One region of the Colwellia sp. M166 genome, then DNA from elsewhere that is predicted to be linked to it. Evidence: predicted binding sites of a transcription regulator. Region 1 holds the regulator's gene; the other holds the start of a gene.

Region 1 (9,116 bases):
CACCTTGGTTAACCTATTCTCGTCTTCGTCCACTGCATACCAATGCGGTAATTTTTGCTTTTGGTACCAGTGCACTGTTTGCTACTTCATATTATGTGGTACAACGTACATGTAAAACTGTCCTCTTCGGTGGAAAATTAGCAGCTTTTACATTTTGGGGCTGGCAAGCCATTATCGTTCTTGCCGTGATAACTTTGCCACTTGGTTACACATCAAGTAAAGAATACGCAGAGCTAGAATGGCCGATTGATATTTTAATCGCCGTTGTCTGGGTCAGTTACGCTATTGTATTTTTTGGTACTTTAGTGAAACGTAAAACCTCGCACATCTATGTTGCAAATTGGTTCTTCGGTGGTTTCATACTTACCGTGGCGGTATTGCATATAGGTAATAGCATGGCGATCCCTGTCTCAATGTTTAAATCCTATTCCATCTACTCCGGCGCGATCGATGCCATGATGCAGTGGTGGTATGGCCATAATGCCGTAGGCTTCCTATTAACCGCTGGTTTCCTAGGTATGATGTATTATTTCGTACCAAAACAAGCTGAACGTCCGGTTTACTCTTACCGTTTATCAATTGTTCACTTTTGGGCACTAGTTTCTCTATATATTTGGGCTGGTCCTCATCACTTACACTACACAGCTTTACCTGATTGGGCTCAATCAGTAGGTATGGTTATGTCTATCGTATTATTCTTACCATCTTGGGGTGGTATGATTAACGGTATTATGACGTTATCAGGTGCATGGCATAAACTTCGCCACGATCCAATTCTTCGTTTCTTGATTGTGTCATTATCGTTCTACGGTATGTCTACATTTGAAGGCCCGATGATGGCAATTAAATCAGTGAATGCACTTTCTCATTACACTGACTGGACTGTTGGTCACGTTCACTCAGGTGCACTAGGTTGGGTTGCAATGGTGTCAATTGGTGCTATGTACCATTTAATTCCAGTACTATTTAATCAAGGTCGTATGTACAGCATTCGTTTAATCAACATTCATTTCTGGATGCACACAGCCGGTATCGTTTTATATATTGTTGCTATGTGGATTTCAGGTGTAATGCAAGGGTTAATGTGGCGTGCGGTTAATACTGACGGTACCTTAACTTACAGCTTTGTTGAAAGTTTAACAGCGTCATACCCATTCTACTTCATCCGTTTTATTGGTGGTGTATTAGTGGTTGCAGGCTTTATTTTAATGGCTTACAACATGTTTAAAACTATGGGTGCTAAAGACGGAAGTCTTAAACCTGTAGAAATAGCTTAAGGAGCCAGACCATGATCAACAAACACGAAAAAGTTGAAAAAAGCGTTGGCTTATTCTTTATCTTTACTATTTTTGCTATCAGCATCGGTGGTTTAGTTGAAATTACGCCATTGTTCTTCCAAAAAGCAACCACCACACCGGTTGATAACTTGCGCCCTTATACCGCTTTAGAAATGGAAGGTCGTGATATCTATATCCGCGAAGGTTGTAATGTATGTCATAGCCAAATGATCCGTCCTTTTCGTGCGGAAACAGAGCGCTATGGTCATTACTCAGTTGCTGGTGAAGGCGTATGGGAACATCCACATTTATGGGGTTCAAAACGTACAGGGCCAGATTTAGCCCGTGTTGGCGGTCGTTATAGTGACGATTGGCACCGTGCGCATTTACTTGACCCTCGTTCTGTTGTACCTGAGTCAAATATGCCTTCGTTTAAATGGTTAGCTGAAAATACCCTTGATGGTGAATTAACAGCGAAAAAGTTATCAACATTTAACTTCTTAACACGTAATCGTAGTCATAAAGACGAGCAAGGTAATGCTATTCCTCTTTACTCTGAAACTGAAATTGCTGGTGCAGAAAAAGCAGTTAAGGGTAAAACAGAAATGGATGCATTAATTGCATATCTTCAGTCTCTTGGTCATGCGTTGAAATAATGATGATGGACTATGGCACGCTTAGAGGGCTAATTGCCCTATTAATATTGGCATTATTTATTGTCATTGTGGTTTGGTCATATTCAAAAAAACGCAAATCTGCGTTTGATGAAGCGGCAAATTCAATTTTTGAAGAACCAACAAAAACTGAATTAAAACATTCTGACAAAAATAACAAACAGGAGACTAATAATAATGTCTAGCTTCTGGAGTATTTGGATTACCGTTCTTACCTTAGGCACACTAGTAGGTTGTTACCTACTGTTGCGTTGGTGTTTAAAGAACTTTGCAGGCGTTGAAGAAGGTGCGTCTATGGGACATACCTTCGACGGCATTGAAGAATTAAATAATCCACTACCAAAATGGTGGAGTACGTTCTTCTTATTAACAATCATTTGGGGTTTTGGTTACTTATTGCTTTACCCTGGTTTAGGTAACTTTGAAGGCTTATTAGGCTGGAAGAGTTCAAACCAAGGTATATTGAACTTATCTGAGTCAAAAGCGAGTGTTGCAAAAGCAAAAGAAGCTGGCATGTTAGTTCAGTATGACCGTGAAGTAGCGGCAGCTGACGCAAAATATGGTCCAATCTTTGAAGCTTATGCTGCACAAAGTATTGAAACCTTAGCTGGCAATGAAGAAGCATTAAAAGTAGGCCAACGTCTATTTTTACAAAACTGTTCACAGTGTCATGGCTCTGATGCTCGCGGTACAACAGGCTTCCCTGACCTAACCGATAAAGATTGGTTATACGGCGGTTCACCTGAAATGATCAAAGCCACTATTATGCACGGTCGTAAGGCTAATGGCATGATGGCTTGGAGTGCGGCATTAGGTGGCGAACAAGGTGTTAAAGAAGTTGCTGCTTTTGTACTTAGCTTAAGTGGTCGTGAAGTTGATACGACAGCTGCTGAAGCAGGTAAAGTTAAATTTGCTATGTGTGCTGCTTGTCATGGCGCAGAAGGTAAAGGTAGTGCTGAAATGGGCATTCCATTAGGTGCTCCAAACTTAACTGATAACGTTTGGTTATACGGCGGTTCACCGCGAGCAGTTGAGACGTCAATTGCTAACGGTCGTGCTGGTGTAATGCCTGCTTGGGATAAAATCCTAGGTGAACAAAAAGTTCACGTGATCAGTGCCTATGTTTACAGCTTGTCACAAAATTAACAACAACTAAAATTAACGGGTTTATCTGCCCTTAAAAACAAAACCTTAGTGTTTAATTACACTAAGGTTTTTTATTATTTAAATGAAAATTAAAGTTCATAAAATTAACACTTTTTTGATAGTTCCCGTATAAGAAAAGTCGTATAATGTCTGCACTATCAGCAAAGAAGAAAATTTCATGAAAACATCTTGGTATCAAGAGCCTTGGGCATGGCTTGTATTTATATTGCCTTTTACTGCTGTCGTTGCCGGTATCGCTACTTTTATTATTGCCAATACCAATCCAGACACATTAGTGGTCGGTGATTATTATAAAAAAGGTAAAGCGATCAATCTTGAATTAGGCAAAATTAAGCAAGCACAAAAGTTGGGCATGCGCTTTGGCTTGAAGCTTGTTGACGATCAACTGATCATTCGTCCAACCGGTATCGAAAAAGAATTCCCATTACTCAATGTTAATTTCTATCATCCAACACTGGCCGATAGAGACTTCTATTTAGCACTAACAGCAGATGGTAATGGTAACTTTACCCATCACTTTGAAGCTGGCCAAGACGTTTCAGGTAAATGGCGTGTAACGCTTAGCCCATTTGAAGATCACTGGAAAATTCAATCTGTGATCACCTTACCTCAAGCTGACTATATCGATATTTCGCCAAATCCTGCGGTCGCAAATTAACAAAAGATTATTAATGGGTATAGGTTAATGAGCATAAATTGTTTTCATTGCGGTGAACTTGTCCCCAGTGGTATTGATTTAACAGCAAACATTGAAAATATTAGCCAACCTATGTGCTGCATAGGTTGTCAAGCTGTTGCCCAAACCATTGTCGATAACAACTTAACCGACTACTACCGCTTTCGCAGCGCACCGGCCCAAAAAGGTGAGGCCTTGATCCCGGAGCAATTGCAGCGTAACGAAATTCTCGACGAAGAAAGTTTACAAAGTGAATTTGCTTATTACCATGATGGTTTTAAAGAAACCATATTAACCATTGAAGGTATCAGTTGCTCAGCATGTGCCTGGTTGATAGAAATGCAAGTCAGCAAGCATCTTGGAATTAATAAAATAAATGTTAATGCCACAACACAAAGAGCAACAGTGCAATGGCAAGAAGAACAAGTAAAATTAAGTGAAATTCTGAGCTTAATAGAAAAAATTGGCTACCATGCCCTGCCCTTCAAAGCCAGCACTGCAGAAGAGCTAAATAAGAAACAAGCAAAGAACTTCATCAAACGTTTAGGCATATCAGGCATATTAATGATGCAAGTGATGATGATCGCCTTTGGTTTATATTTTGGTGCTTTCTCTGACATGGCTGAACACAATTTAGTTTATTTACGTTGGACCAGCTTTTTCTTAACCATACCAATTGTCACCTATGGCGCTTTCCCTTTTTATAAAAGTGCGTATTTTGCCCTTAAAGCGAAACAGCTTTCCATGGACGTACCGGTATCTATTGCCATCAGTCTTGCCTTTCTTGCCAGCGCTTGGGCAACATTTACCCAACAAGGTGAGGTATATTTTGAATCAGTGTCAATGTTCACTTTTTTATTGTTGATCGGAAAATTCTTAGAGTTTCGCGCTCGCTCCCGAGCCGCAGATGTGTCAGCAAATTTGTTAAAACTAATGCCGATGACAGCGACTAAGCTCGTTGACCAGCAAGAAAGCTTTATCGCCGCAACACACTTAAAGGCAGACGATATTATTTTAATCAAGCCTGGCGAAACCATTCCGGCTGATAGTGAAATTATCTCAGGTAACAGCCAAATTAATGAGGCGATGTTATCTGGTGAGCAACTACCTCTGCATAAAAGTGAGCAAGATATTATCTATGCCGGCACCATTAACGGTGATGGCAACTTAACGGCAAAAGTAAAACACAATAATCAAAAGTCATTTTTAAGCCAGCTGATTCGTTTAAGTGAAAACGCACAAACGCACAAACCAAAGCTGGCAAAACTGTCAGATAAAATCGCGCAATACTTTGTCGCATTAATTCTGATCACTGCCTCTTGTACAGCATTTTACTGGGCTCAACATCAACCAGCAGAAGCATTTTGGATTACTTTATCGGTATTAGTGGTCACTTGCCCTTGTGCTTTATCGTTAGCAACACCAACGGCATTAACTTGTGCAACCACTCGTCTCAATCGTGAAGGTATCATGGTAAAGTCTGGTCATGTCTTGGAAGCCATGCCTAAAATAGACGCAATAGCCTTTGATAAAACAGGGACGCTTACCACCGGTGAATTTACCATCACAGAAGTGGTTACTCATGGTAAGTTTTCCATAGCGAGTAATTCCGAAGGTAAAGCGCAAGTTTTAGCTATTGCCGCCGCACTTGAAGCACACTCTGCTCACCCCCTTGCCAAAGCTTTCACTTGTTATCGAGATTTTAATCAAAAAATCTCACAGGTCGTTGTAGCACCAGGAGCAGGTATTAGCGGTGAAATTAATCAACAGCATTATCGCATCGGTAAAAACTCATGGTTACTGCAAAATAACAACCAACAAGCTCATAGTGCACAATGCGTACTGATGGAAAATGAAAGCTTAATAGCTGAATTTTATTTACATGATGGTTTGCGTGATGATGCCACAGATTTAATAAAATTTTTACACACTGAAAACATTAAAACCCTCATGCTTTCTGGTGATCATTTAGCTGGCTGTAACAAGTTACAAGCCCAATTACAGCTAGATAATGTCCAGGCAAACTTATCAGCACAAGATAAAGTTAACGCCATTAAGCAACAGCAAGTCACTCACACTGTCGCTATGATTGGTGATGGTGTTAATGACAGTCCAGTATTGGGTGCTGCACATTTATCTATTGCCATGGGAAGTGGTACAGATATAGCAAAAAGTGGTGCTGATGTTATATTGTTGAACAATAAATTAGCGTCGATTCAAACATTAAGAACGGTCTCTGAACGTACCACGCGTATTATAAAGCAAAATTATCTTTGGGCGTTTGGTTATAATGCCATTGTATTACCACTGGCTGTTATGGGTTATATTGCTCCCTATATGGCGGTAATTGGCATGTCTGCCAGTTCAATACTCGTAGTGAGTAACTCTTTAAGGTTGTTAAAAAAATGAGTGTGATTTATGTTCTAATTCCCATTGCAATTTTACTTACCATTATCGGTATTTACCTATTTTTTTGGGCCGTCAAAACCGAGCAATTTGATGACTTGGAAAAGCAAGGCATGAGTATTTTATTTGATGATGACAATGATAAAGCCGCTAAGGATAATAACAAAAGCTCAACAGCAACAAATTGCGTACCTAATGAAAATAAAGTGCAGAAAGACAAAATAGTAATAAGTAATCAGGTTAAAAAGTAGTTTTATGAGCCTTGATTTTTTTTCTGCTTTTATTATTGGCTTGCTGGGCTCAGGGCATTGTGTGGTGATGTGTGGTGGTATCAGTACTATGCTAACCACCGCGATATCAGATGCCTCTCAACAGAAAAAATACGTTATTATCTTTGCCTATAATTTTGGCCGTATTGCTTCTTATAGTGTGATTGGTGCTCTAGTCGCCTTCACCAGCTCAATGGCAACAAAAGAAATTGGTTTGCCTGTTTCATTACTGAAAACCATTGCGGGTATTTTCCTTATCCTATTAGGTTTATATCTAGGACAATGGTTAATGTGGTTAAGTCATGTTGAGCATTTAGGCAAAAACCTTTGGCGTCATATCTCACCAAAAACAAAAAAATTCATTCCGATTAAAAATATTAACAGCGCTTTCGCTTTAGGCGCATTATGGGGCTGGCTACCCTGCGGGCTAGTGTATTCAACTCTAACTTGGGCTTTGGCTAGTGCCGATGCAATTAATGGCGCTCTGATCATGTTTTTCTTTGGACTTGGCACTTTACCTGCTTTACTTTCAGTATCATTAGGCACAATCAGCATTAAGTCATTGCTGAGTAATGCATTATTCAGGAAGTTAGCCGCCATTTCAGTTATTTTTTATGGCTTTTACACTATACTTATTGCATATTTATAATACATCTAATATGATCCTAGTCATTAAAAAGCCAAAAAAAGCTATAGGTTATTATGAGTCAAAAATCATGCACAGGTCAGCAACATATTCACTGTCAAAATTGCAGTATCAGCGAACTATGCTTGCCATTTTCTCTTAATGATAAAGAGCTCGATACGCTCGACAATATCATCGACCGTAAACGACCTATTCATAAAGGTGAGCAAATCTTCAATGATGGTCAGCCTATGCACGCCCTTTATGCTATTCGTTCAGGTACATTTAAAACCTATACCGTCAACGAACAAGGTGAAGAGCAAATTACTGGCTTTCATTTAGCTGGCGACTTACTTGGCTTTGATGCGATCGCAGAATCAGAGCATCCAAGTTTTGCTAAGGCTTTAGAAACCTCTATGGTTTGTGAAATTCCTTATAACACCCTCGACGCTCTGTCTAATACGATGCCAAAATTAAAGAAACAAATTTTGCGTATGATGAGTACAGAAATTCGTGAAGATCAAGAAATGTTAACCTTACTGAATCGGAAGAATGCTGAGCAACGCTTAGCAACATTTATCAGTGCATTAAGCAGTCGTTATCATGCTCGTGGCTTATCAGCTTCTGAGTTTCGTTTATCAATGACTCGCAGTGATATTGGCAATTATATTGGTTTAACCGTTGAAACGATTAGCCGTCTGCTTAATCGCTTCCATAAGAATGGCTTAATTCAAGTCGATGGTAAGTTAATTATTATTCTAGATATTAATAAATTAAACGAGTGCGCAGCACTCTAATTTAATTTTCTCACCTAACATCATAAACTTCCTTATTCAGGTATTTCACGCTATGCTTAGCGTGAAATACCATTTATATTTGACACGATAATAATTTGATTTAAAACAACTATTATTGTTACAAAGTAGACTATTGTTATAAGTACAGTAGGTAATTGATAAAGGAATTAACTATGGAAAAGTATCAAAAAATACTCGCGGTTGTTGATCCAACAACTGAAGATCAAAAAGCGTTAAAACGTGCCATCGAACTTGCACGTAAAACCGGCGCTAGCATTACCGCATTTTTGACCATATATGATTTTTCTTATGAAATGACTACCATGCTATCAAGCGATGAGCGTGAAGCCATGCGTCAATCGGTAATAAATGACAGAACACAATGGTTACAATCCATTCTTTCAGAACTCAATACCGGCGAAATCAGTATTGACTGTCAAGTTATTTGGCATAACCGCCCATTTGAGCAAATCATTAACCAAGTTTTAAAACATGGCTATGACATAGTTATTAAAGGTACACACCAACACGACAAACTTAAGTCGGTTATTTTCACTCCTACCGATTGGCATATTTTACGAAAATGTCCATGCCCTGTTTTATTAGTCAAAGAACATTTATGGCCTGATAACGGCAATGTTGTTGCCGCATTGAACATTGGTAGTGATGAAAAAGAGCATAAGTCACTTAATGACAAAATCACCGCTGAAGCTAAGCAGCTAACAAAAGTAATGAATGCAAATTTACATTTGGTTAATTCATTCCCTGGTACTCCAGTAAATATTGCCATAGAAATTCCAGAGTTTAACGCTAGCGATTATAATAGCTCAATGCTAAAGCATCATGAAAATGCCATGCAAGAGCATGCTAAGGCATTTAATGTTGCCAAGGAAAATACTCATATTAAAGAAGGCCTACCTGAAGATGTCATTCAAAGCCTAGCAAACAAATTAGATGCCGAGCTAGTTATTTTAGGCACGGTTGGTCGTACCGGCTTATCAGCAGCCTTAATTGGCAACACTGCCGAGCATGTCATTGATAGATTGAATTGTGACGTATTGGCCTTAAAGCCTGACGGATACATATCTCCCCTTGATGTCGACTAAGGTTATATAACACCTTAGTCACATAAATATTAATAACATAAAGTTGAACTCAGACAATAAATTGTCTTGTTCAACTTTTTTCATTTAATTGCTTGGGCTATACTACGCGCCGCAATTTA
Region 2 (9,116 bases), 2.0 Mb from region 1:
CGTTATTTTAAGTTAAGCACTCACAAGGCGTTATTTTACAGCTGTTTTATCACATCAACTCTGCTACATTGGAAGACAAATCTTTTGCCAATATTTGTCTTCCAACATGATCCAATATCAAATTTCCCCCAGCAATCCAAATAGCCATTTATTTGAGGTTTTACTGTCATTTAAAAGTACGCCTGGCCAAAGCTATACTTTGTCTTTACCGGCTTGGTTACCTGGCAGTTATATGATCCGTGACTTTGCCAAAAATATAACTCAAATCCACGCATTAGGTAGCCAAGAACAAGCCATAGCATTAACTAAAACAGATAAGCAAACTTGGTCATTACAAGCCTGTGATGAACAAGTACAAGTACGTTATCAAATTTTTGCTTTCGACTTATCCGTTCGCACTGCCTATCTTGATAGCCAACGTGGATTTTTCAATGGGAGTTCAACATTTTTACAAGTCACAGAGCTGAGCGAATTAAGCTGCGAACTCATCATTCAACCTTCAGCAAACACAGCGCACAGCCAGTGGCGAGTTGCAACGGGTTTAACACGAGCAAAGGAAACAGAAAAGTTTCAATTTGGTCGATATATCGCAGATAATTATCAACATTTAATCGATTGTCCCGTGGCAATTGGCGTCTTTGATTGCACCGAATTTACCGTCGAAGGAGTGGTGCATCATTTAGTGTTTACCAGTAAACATTATGGTGATGCCCAACGCTTGGCAGCAGATGTCAGCAAATTATGCCAGCACCATATTAATTTATTTGGTGAAGCACCTTTTAAAGAATATTGGTTTATCACCCATTTACAGGCGCAGGGCTTCGGGGGCTTAGAGCATAAAAACTCGACTATTTTACAGGCTAGTCGCTTTGATCTTCCTAACCCTCAGCAAACTCATGCTGATTTGAGCGATAATTATAAAACCTTTTTAAGTTTATGTTCGCATGAGTATTTTCATGCTTGGAATGTTTGTCGGATCAAGCCTAAAGAATTTGTGCCATATAATTTACAACAAGAAAGCTACACCAAGCAGTTGTGGGCATTTGAGGGGTTCACCTCTTACTATGATGATTTTTCACTTTATCGCACTGGCTTAATTGATTTTGACGCCTACTTAACTATATTGGCGAAGACGGCAACCCGGGTATACCGTGGCGCCGGTGAACTAAAGCAGAGCATTACCGCTTCAAGTTTTGACGCTTGGACCAAGTTTTATCAACAAGGCCCCGATGCGGTTAATAACATTGTTAGCTACTACGCCAAAGGGGCATTAATTGCCCTCTGGTTAGATTTAACTATTCGCAGTAAATCTAATAATAAATACAGCTTAGACACACTGATGCGAGAATTATGGATTCACTTTGGTCGTACTAACACAGGTACCACGGAAGAAGATTTTATTAATATTGCTAATCTGTTGTGTGGTGAAGATATTTCAACAACATTTAAGCATCATCTCGACAGTAACCAACGAATAGATTTAAGCCATGATTTAGCCAATTATGGTGTTGAATTACAAAAGCAAAAATTTAAAAAGCTCAACAGTTTGGAGACCACTTCTGCCGCACATTATCACGCCTATCTAGGCGCGCAATATAAAGCCCACACATTTGGTTTAACCATCACTCAAGTATTGGAAAACTCACCAGCTGCAGATGCCGGATTAGCGGTAAACGACATACTTATTGCTGTCGATAACCTCAAAATATCTGAACATTCAATACAAGCCATATTAGATCATCTATCAGTAAACAGTGAGCTGACTTGTCACTTCTTTCGTGACGATCAATTGTTAACCTCGACACTGCAAGTGACTGACTCACCTTTAGCGGGTATCGCTTTTAAGGTCATAGATGATAAGTTAGTAACACAATGGCAAGAGGTTATAGCGCCGAAATAATTTGAGTTTGTAAAGTAAAGCGTACGTAATTGCTGACAACATTTAGCGCTTAAACTCATCAGAAAATTAGGGTCTCTTATCCAGCTATGGTAAAAAATAGCTCATTCGAGATCCGCTTAACTTATAACTTAAGTAATAACACTATGATTAATTTAAAACGCTTCCACCATGTGGCTTACCGATGTAAAGATGCAAAAGAAACGGTTGATTGGTATCAAAAACATTTAAATATGGAGCTTACTGTCGCTATTGCAGAGAATGAAGTACCGTCAACTAAAGCGCCAGATCCTTACATGCATATATTTTTAGATGCTGGCATGGGCAATGTTTTAGCCTTTTTTGAAATACCTAACTCTCCTGATATGGGCCGTGATGAAAACACCCCACAGTGGGTTCAGCATATTGCTTTAGAAGTTGAAGATATTGATGCCTTGGTATCAGCAAAAAATGACTTACAAGCCCATGGCTTAGATGTTTTAGGGCCAGTTAATCATGGGGTATTTAAATCTATCTATTTCTTTGATCCTAACGGTCATCGTCTCGAATTAGCAGCAAATACCGGCACTGATGAACAATATGCTGAGCTTAAGCGCGTTGCGCCATTAATGGTGGAAGAATGGTCGAAAACCAAAAAGGCGCCCACTCATGCCGCTTGGTTACATCAACAAGAAGACTAAAATCAACAATATAGCAGATAGTCAATCAGGGCTATCTGCTGCTTCGCTGTTATTAACCATTTTGTAGAAATATTTATCATGACAGCACTAGCTTTGCCAGGCTAGCACTATGTTGCATTATTGATTTTGACAACGAAATAACTATTCCCTTATTGAAATCAATATCGCGGCCTGTAAGCCTTTTAAAATCACCCTTCGGGAGCAAACTTAACAGACTTGGTATAACGAAGGCTTTCGTATAAAAACACAGATAAAAACACCGTCTATTTGCCACTTTTATTGTCAAACATCGACCATTATCATTTAAGAGGAACAATTAAATTACATTTATTAACAAAAATATTACATTTAAAAACAAGCACTTGTTAATTATTCGACTTTAGTACAAGAAACAATCGAAAAAAATAGCTTGCTGCTTTGGCAAAGTCACGTAAAGTATGGGTCAGCTACTTTAGTAGCAGCATACAAAACGGACAATTTTTGCACGGAAAGCAATAAGCGTTATATACGCAGCAAATAATTAAAAATACGGATAGTTTACTAATACTCAGGAAGAGTGCTGAAGTAATTTGCCCATAGAGGGCGTTAAGGATAAACCAAGAAAGTGTCAGGACGACCGAAAAAAATAAATTTAAGCACGGAAGTGACTATAATAATATTGGAAACTGTCAAATTCACAAGGACTGTACCAAAAGGCTAGGATAGCCCCTTAAAATCGGAATTATATGTTTGGCTTATGCCACATTTCATCCAAAAGCGACGTTATTAACGTCGCTTTTTTTCTTTCTATCGCGGTTTAGCGTGGAATGTCGTAAAATAGTGATAATTGTTCATTAGCAAAAGTTATAACTATGTCTCGTACTAAAAAATCCCGCAAGCCGGGCACAGGCTCAAGTGGCATCCTTAAAGATGACAAAAAAAAATTAGTGACCCCTACCCCTCGAAAAACAAAGAAAAAAAATGGCAAAGAGGCCGGTAATCGCCAAAAAGAAGCCAGCCCTAAAATCATCAACGGACAAAACTCATCAGCAAACAAAGATCCGCGTATTGGCAATAAAACGCCTATTGCTCTAGGCAAGCTTGTTGCTGCTCCGAGCAAAACCAAAGCGCCTAAACCAGCAAAAGTCATGCAAGATAACTCACCTATCGCAGCCATTCGCGCTGTGGAAGCGAGTGAGTCTTTAGAAGATCAGTTAAGCCGTATTGAACAAGATGTCAGGTTGCTTGAAATACTTGAAAAGCAAGACGATGACATAGCATTAACGGCTGAAGATGTTAATTATTACAATGAATTAATGGCACAGCATGAAAAAATCAGTCAAGCATTAGGCCTTGATGATGAAGATGAGATAATAGCACCGGTTAAACACTCAGACTCTGAAGATGATTTATGGGACAAATTTGATAACAGTGACTTATCAAAGTTTGAATAGGTAGCTTTAATGTTTTCAAATCCTTGGATATATCTCGCGCTATTAGCCATGGTGATTATTGGCGTGCTGGCAGCAGTGGCAACTAAGTTATTAAGTCAATTAAAACAGCAAACGCTGGAACAAGAGCAAAAAAAAGCCGCACAACAACAAGCGCTACAGCAGCATGATAAGAAAATCATCGCTAGCGTCATTATTATTGTGCGTGCAATGAAAGAAGCACAATGTGATTTTGCTGAAGGCTGTTGGCGTTTGAGTGTCTTGCTTGATTCATTAAAATTAAGCCAAGATTTAAATCTGCAATTTCCTGCGGTATTTAAATTTTATGAAGGGATTAAGCATATGCCTATTCTAGCTGAACGTAAAAAGCTAGATAAGCGAACCCGCATGAAGCTTGATCTTGAACGCATGAAGCTTGAAGCAGAGCTGGCGGAAGATATTCGCCGTGATATTGCATTACTGCACCAATACGCTAATGAACGTAACAGCATGTTGAGTCAATAATAGTATTTGCATAAAAATCTGCTTATTTTTATGTTATTACGCTAGCAGCATAATATAGTTAAATATTATAAAATCGCTTTAAGTATCTCAAGCAGTTGTTATACAAGAATAAAACAAAATAAAATTGACATAAGTCACAATAAAGCCGTCAGCATTGCGCTTGATCAATGTTTAGGCGGCTAGTTTATCTATAATAGCGTCAAATTGGTAAACGGGAAGACTCATGCAAGCAACTCAATTTTTCGATAGCGCGCTATTAAAGAAATATAACACTAGTGGTCCACGATATACTTCATATCCAACGGCATTAGAGTTTCATGATCAATTCAAACACGAACATCTAGTACAAGCGATTGAAGCCTCACCTAACCGTGAATTGTCTTTGTATGTGCATATTCCTTTTTGTCATAGCCTTTGTTACTACTGCGGTTGCAATAAAGTTATCACCCGTCATCGTGATAAAGCAGATACTTACCTTGAATTTCTTGCAGAAGAAATAGCCTCTCGCGCACCATTATTTAAAGATTACACCGTTAAACAATTACATTGGGGTGGTGGTACTCCAAGCTTTTTACGACACGAACAAATAACCAAACTAGTTGAACTACTAAAAGAAAAATTTACTTTTGCAGAGCAAGTAGAAATGAGTATCGAAATCGATCCTCGTGAAATTGAAATGAATCTAGCAGAGCACCTTTATAGCTTAGGCTTCAATCGTTTAAGCATTGGTGTGCAAGACATTGATCAGAAAGTTCAAGAAACCATCAATCGAGTACAGTCTACTGAGTTCATTGAAAACTTTATTGCCCATGCAAAAAAAGTTGGCTTTAAATCAATTAATATTGATTTAATCTACGGCCTGCCACACCAAAATATCGACACCTTTACTCGTACCTTAAATAAAGCCCATGAAATGGATGTCGACCGAATTTCACTATTTAGTTACGCCCACATTCCGTCTCGCTTTGCTGCCCAGCGTAAGTTAAGAGACGAATGGTTACCAAGTGTTGATGAAAAGTTTGCCTTAATGAAACTCGCTATCGAAAAGCTTTGCGATTTTGGCTATGATTTTATCGGTATGGATCACTTCGCTAAACCTGAAGATGAATTATCAATAGCCCAAAAAGCGGGAAATTTACACCGTAACTTCCAAGGTTACACCACTAAAGGCGGCTGCGACCTTTTAGGTTTAGGTGTATCATCTATTAGTGCTATTGGTAACAGTTTCAGTCAGAATACCAAAGAACTACAAGACTATTACAAAGCCATTGATACTCAAGCTCATGCCCATGTAAAAGGCGTCAGTTTATCCACCGATGATATTATTCGCGGTGAAGTTATTCGTGAATTAATGTGTAATCTTTATCTTGATAAAAATAAAATCAATGAAAAATTTGCCATTGATTTTGACCAGTATTTTGCCGAAGATTTGCCATCGCTAACCACCTTCATTAATGACGGCCTAATAACCAATAGCGCTGATGAAATCAAAGTGAATCAAAAAGCCAGATTATTAATACGTAATATTTGTATGAGTTTTGATGCTTATATGAAGCAACATTTAAATAAACAACGCTTTTCTCGCGTTATTTAATGCTCTAAAGCTCCTAAGCTAAATCGATGTTCGGCACTGTAAAAACATAATTCAGTGCCGTTTTTATTGCTTTCTTCTTTGGCCAGATCAACCCACTGATAGTATACATTACGATGCACTTTGGCGGGTAAGTTGCGCCTAACGGTAACATATAAACCACCATCTTCCCTGAGTTCTAACGGGTGTTCCGCGCTTAAAATAAAGCTGTCATCTAAATTACTGCTAACTTGCATTAAGGTTTTTTCTTCATCCAGCCATTGCCACTGAGTAATCAAAAATGGCGCATCTTCGACAACAATACCAATTTTTTCAACTGGCGTTACTAAAAAGTATTTTTCTGCTTCTTTTTTTAAAACTGAAGCAAAGAGCTTAACTAAAGATAAACGCTTAAATATCGTGCCGTTATAAAACCAGCTACCATCTGACTTTATAACTAAATCAATATCACCACAAAAAGGTGGATCCCATAATTCAACCGGCGGCATTTTTTTCTCATTGCTTTGCGCAGTGTTAAGGATTTGTGCAGAAATGCTTTCTAACGACATATAACTACCTTCTATAGGGCTTTAACTAATATTAGCAAGTAAACGATAAAACTTCGAATGGAAACTCTCAGATAAATTAGCTGTACGACTAGCGTTAAGCAAAGCGTCAATCTCGATAATATTTTGTCTATTTATTATAAAGTTAGTAAACACCCTTTTACTTATGTATATATATTTATAAATACCGCATATTTATTAAAAATAATATGTGATTCGTTAATATAAATAATACCACGGCAATATATTAGTTAAAAATAGTGCTGTACAGTTCATAATTTAGGTGACCTTTTGATGTATAAGTTTAAAAAGATTAATCATAAACTAATTTTTTCCTTTCTTGCTCTTTCGCTACTTCCTCTAATCATATTTGCATTTTTTAGCATCAATATGGCAAAAACGTCCATGCAACAGCATGCTTTCGATCAATTAGAGTCGATAAAAAGCGTCAAAAAAACACAATTGACAAACTATATTTCAGCTCTAAAAGCCAGTTTACTGATACTCGATAGTGATCCTTATACTGCAATAGCATTAGAGAAATTTTCTGCAGCAACACTAAGCACAGGTATCAATGGAAAAGAGTGGCAACAGCTAGAACAACAATATGGACCACATCTAAAAAGTATCAATAAAATTAACGCTTGGTACGATTTATTCCTGATTGATTTAAAGGGTAACATTGTTTTTAGCGCGGCTAAAGAGTCTGATTTAGGCATGAATATCGGCAATTCAACACTTGCCAACAGCAGCATAAATGACGCTTTTATAAAAGCCCAACGTAGCGATATTGGCATACTGACTATTAGTGATTTCAAACCTTATCCGCCATCAAATAATGAACCTGCAGCTTTTATAATGGCCAAAAAATATGATATCAATGGTTCCCATATTGGCTATATCGCCCTGCAATTCCCAAGCAATAAAGTTAATGAGATTATGCAGCAGCGCGATGGCATGGGTGTCACAGGTGAAGCCTATTTAGTTGGAGAAGATAAACGCATGCGTTCAGATTCATTTCTTGATCCTAAAGGCCACTCCATTATCGCTTCATTCTCTGGTACTATTGCTGAAAATGGTGTCGATACTAAAGCTGTAGAGCGTGCATTTAAAGGCGAATCTGCTAATGAGATAATTAATGACTATAATGGTAATTCTGTATTGTCGTCATTTACTACTTTCAATTTAGGTACGTTTCAATGGGCTTTAATAGCTGAAATTGATGAATCTGAAGCTTTCGCTACCGCTAACGCACTGATAAAAATATCGACAATGATCATAATCATTGCATCCATCATTATTACCTTTATTGGCTTATTCATTGCCAAAAATATTAGCACATCAATCGTATTATCAGTTCAAGCTGCACAATACGTGTCATCGGGTGACTTAACCCACACCATTGAAGTAAATCAAAGTGATGAACTGGGTTTATTACAACAAGCTATGCGTGACATGACTATTCGTTTAAAAGCTATGATCGAACATATTTCAGCTTCTGCAGAGCAACAAGCAGCAGCTTCACAAGAACTCTCTAGCATCACAGCGCAAACTGACCAGAATGTCAGACGCCAACGTCAAGCAACCGATCAGGTTGCAACCGCTATTAACGAAATGAGCGCCTCTATAGATGAAGTCACCAGTAGAACATCGGAGGCATCTGATGCTGCTGACAACTCTAAGCTGCTGGTTAACACTAGCTCATTAACCATTAATGAAACTATCGAGCAAATCAAAGCGCTGTCAGTTGGCATACTCGATTCAAAAACCTTAATCGATGAAGTACAAGAAGGCACTGCCAACATTGTCAATATTCTCGTGGTTATTAAGGGGATTGCCGATCAAACCAACTTATTAGCACTCAATGCTGCTATCGAAGCTGCTCGTGCTGGTGAACAAGGTAGAGGCTTTGCTGTTGTTGCGGATGAAGTACGAACACTTGCACAAAACACGCAAAAATCTACCATTGAAATAGAAACCATGATCCAATCATTGGAAAGCAAAGTCAGCCGAGCAACGACATCAATGAATGTCGGTAGTGAACAAGCTAAGCAAATTGTTGATAGAACTCATGAAGTAACGCGCTCATTATCTGAAGTTGAAGCATCAGTGTCTCTCATTTCCGATATGAATATTCAAATTGCGACTGCTACACAACAACAAAGTGAAGTCGCACGAGATATTAGCCAACAAGCCGTGGAAATTAGCGATATCTCCGTTGAAACTGGTGATAGTGCCCAAGAAATTTCAGCGGCAAGTGATGAGTTGGCAAAACTTGCGGCTGATTTATCTGATCAAGTAAAAACATTTAAAATATAATTTAAAAATATACTAAGCAGTGGCTAGCAAATATATTTAGGACTGAGCCTTTTATTTAGTGCTGAAATATTTGCTAGTATTGTTGATAATTGCTTCTGAGCAACAAAAAAGTAAAGAAAAGCCGTCTCAAAGAAGATATTTTCCTTGTCA

What was found. The regulator FNR, encoded in region 1, switches genes on or off when oxygen is low (the NO sensors DNR and NnrR bind a similar motif). The targets are predictions, from matches to a motif close to TTGATCTAGATCAA.
Region 2: the regulator FNR is predicted to act here: its motif matches at 4,666-4,679, upstream of hemN (oxygen-independent coproporphyrinogen III oxidase).

The regions. Positions count from the first base shown of each region.
Region 1 covers NZ_CP040755.1:4,274,650-4,283,765, reverse strand. The annotation lists gene ccoN (cytochrome-c oxidase, cbb3-type subunit I) at 1-1,277, shown strand, start outside; gene ccoO (cytochrome-c oxidase, cbb3-type subunit II) at 1,289-1,933, shown strand; gene FGD67_RS19350 (cbb3-type cytochrome oxidase subunit 3) at 1,933-2,136, shown strand; gene ccoP (cytochrome-c oxidase, cbb3-type subunit III) at 2,129-3,097, shown strand; gene FGD67_RS19340 (FixH family protein) at 3,276-3,776, shown strand; gene FGD67_RS19335 (heavy metal translocating P-type ATPase) at 3,804-6,203, shown strand; gene ccoS (cbb3-type cytochrome oxidase assembly protein CcoS) at 6,200-6,451, shown strand; gene FGD67_RS19325 (sulfite exporter TauE/SafE family protein) at 6,456-7,118, shown strand; gene fnr (fumarate/nitrate reduction transcriptional regulator Fnr) at 7,172-7,891, shown strand; gene uspE (universal stress protein UspE) at 8,065-8,997, shown strand.
Region 2 covers NZ_CP040755.1:2,249,484-2,258,599, forward strand. The annotation lists gene purU (formyltetrahydrofolate deformylase) at 1-16, shown strand, start outside; gene FGD67_RS10245 (M61 family metallopeptidase) at 107-1,900, shown strand; gene FGD67_RS10250 (VOC family protein) at 2,044-2,577, shown strand; gene yihI (Der GTPase-activating protein YihI) at 3,429-4,010, shown strand; gene FGD67_RS10260 (DUF2489 domain-containing protein) at 4,020-4,511, shown strand; gene hemN (oxygen-independent coproporphyrinogen III oxidase) at 4,735-6,105, shown strand; gene FGD67_RS10270 (DUF1285 domain-containing protein) at 6,102-6,650, opposite strand; gene FGD67_RS10275 (methyl-accepting chemotaxis protein) at 7,038-8,966, shown strand.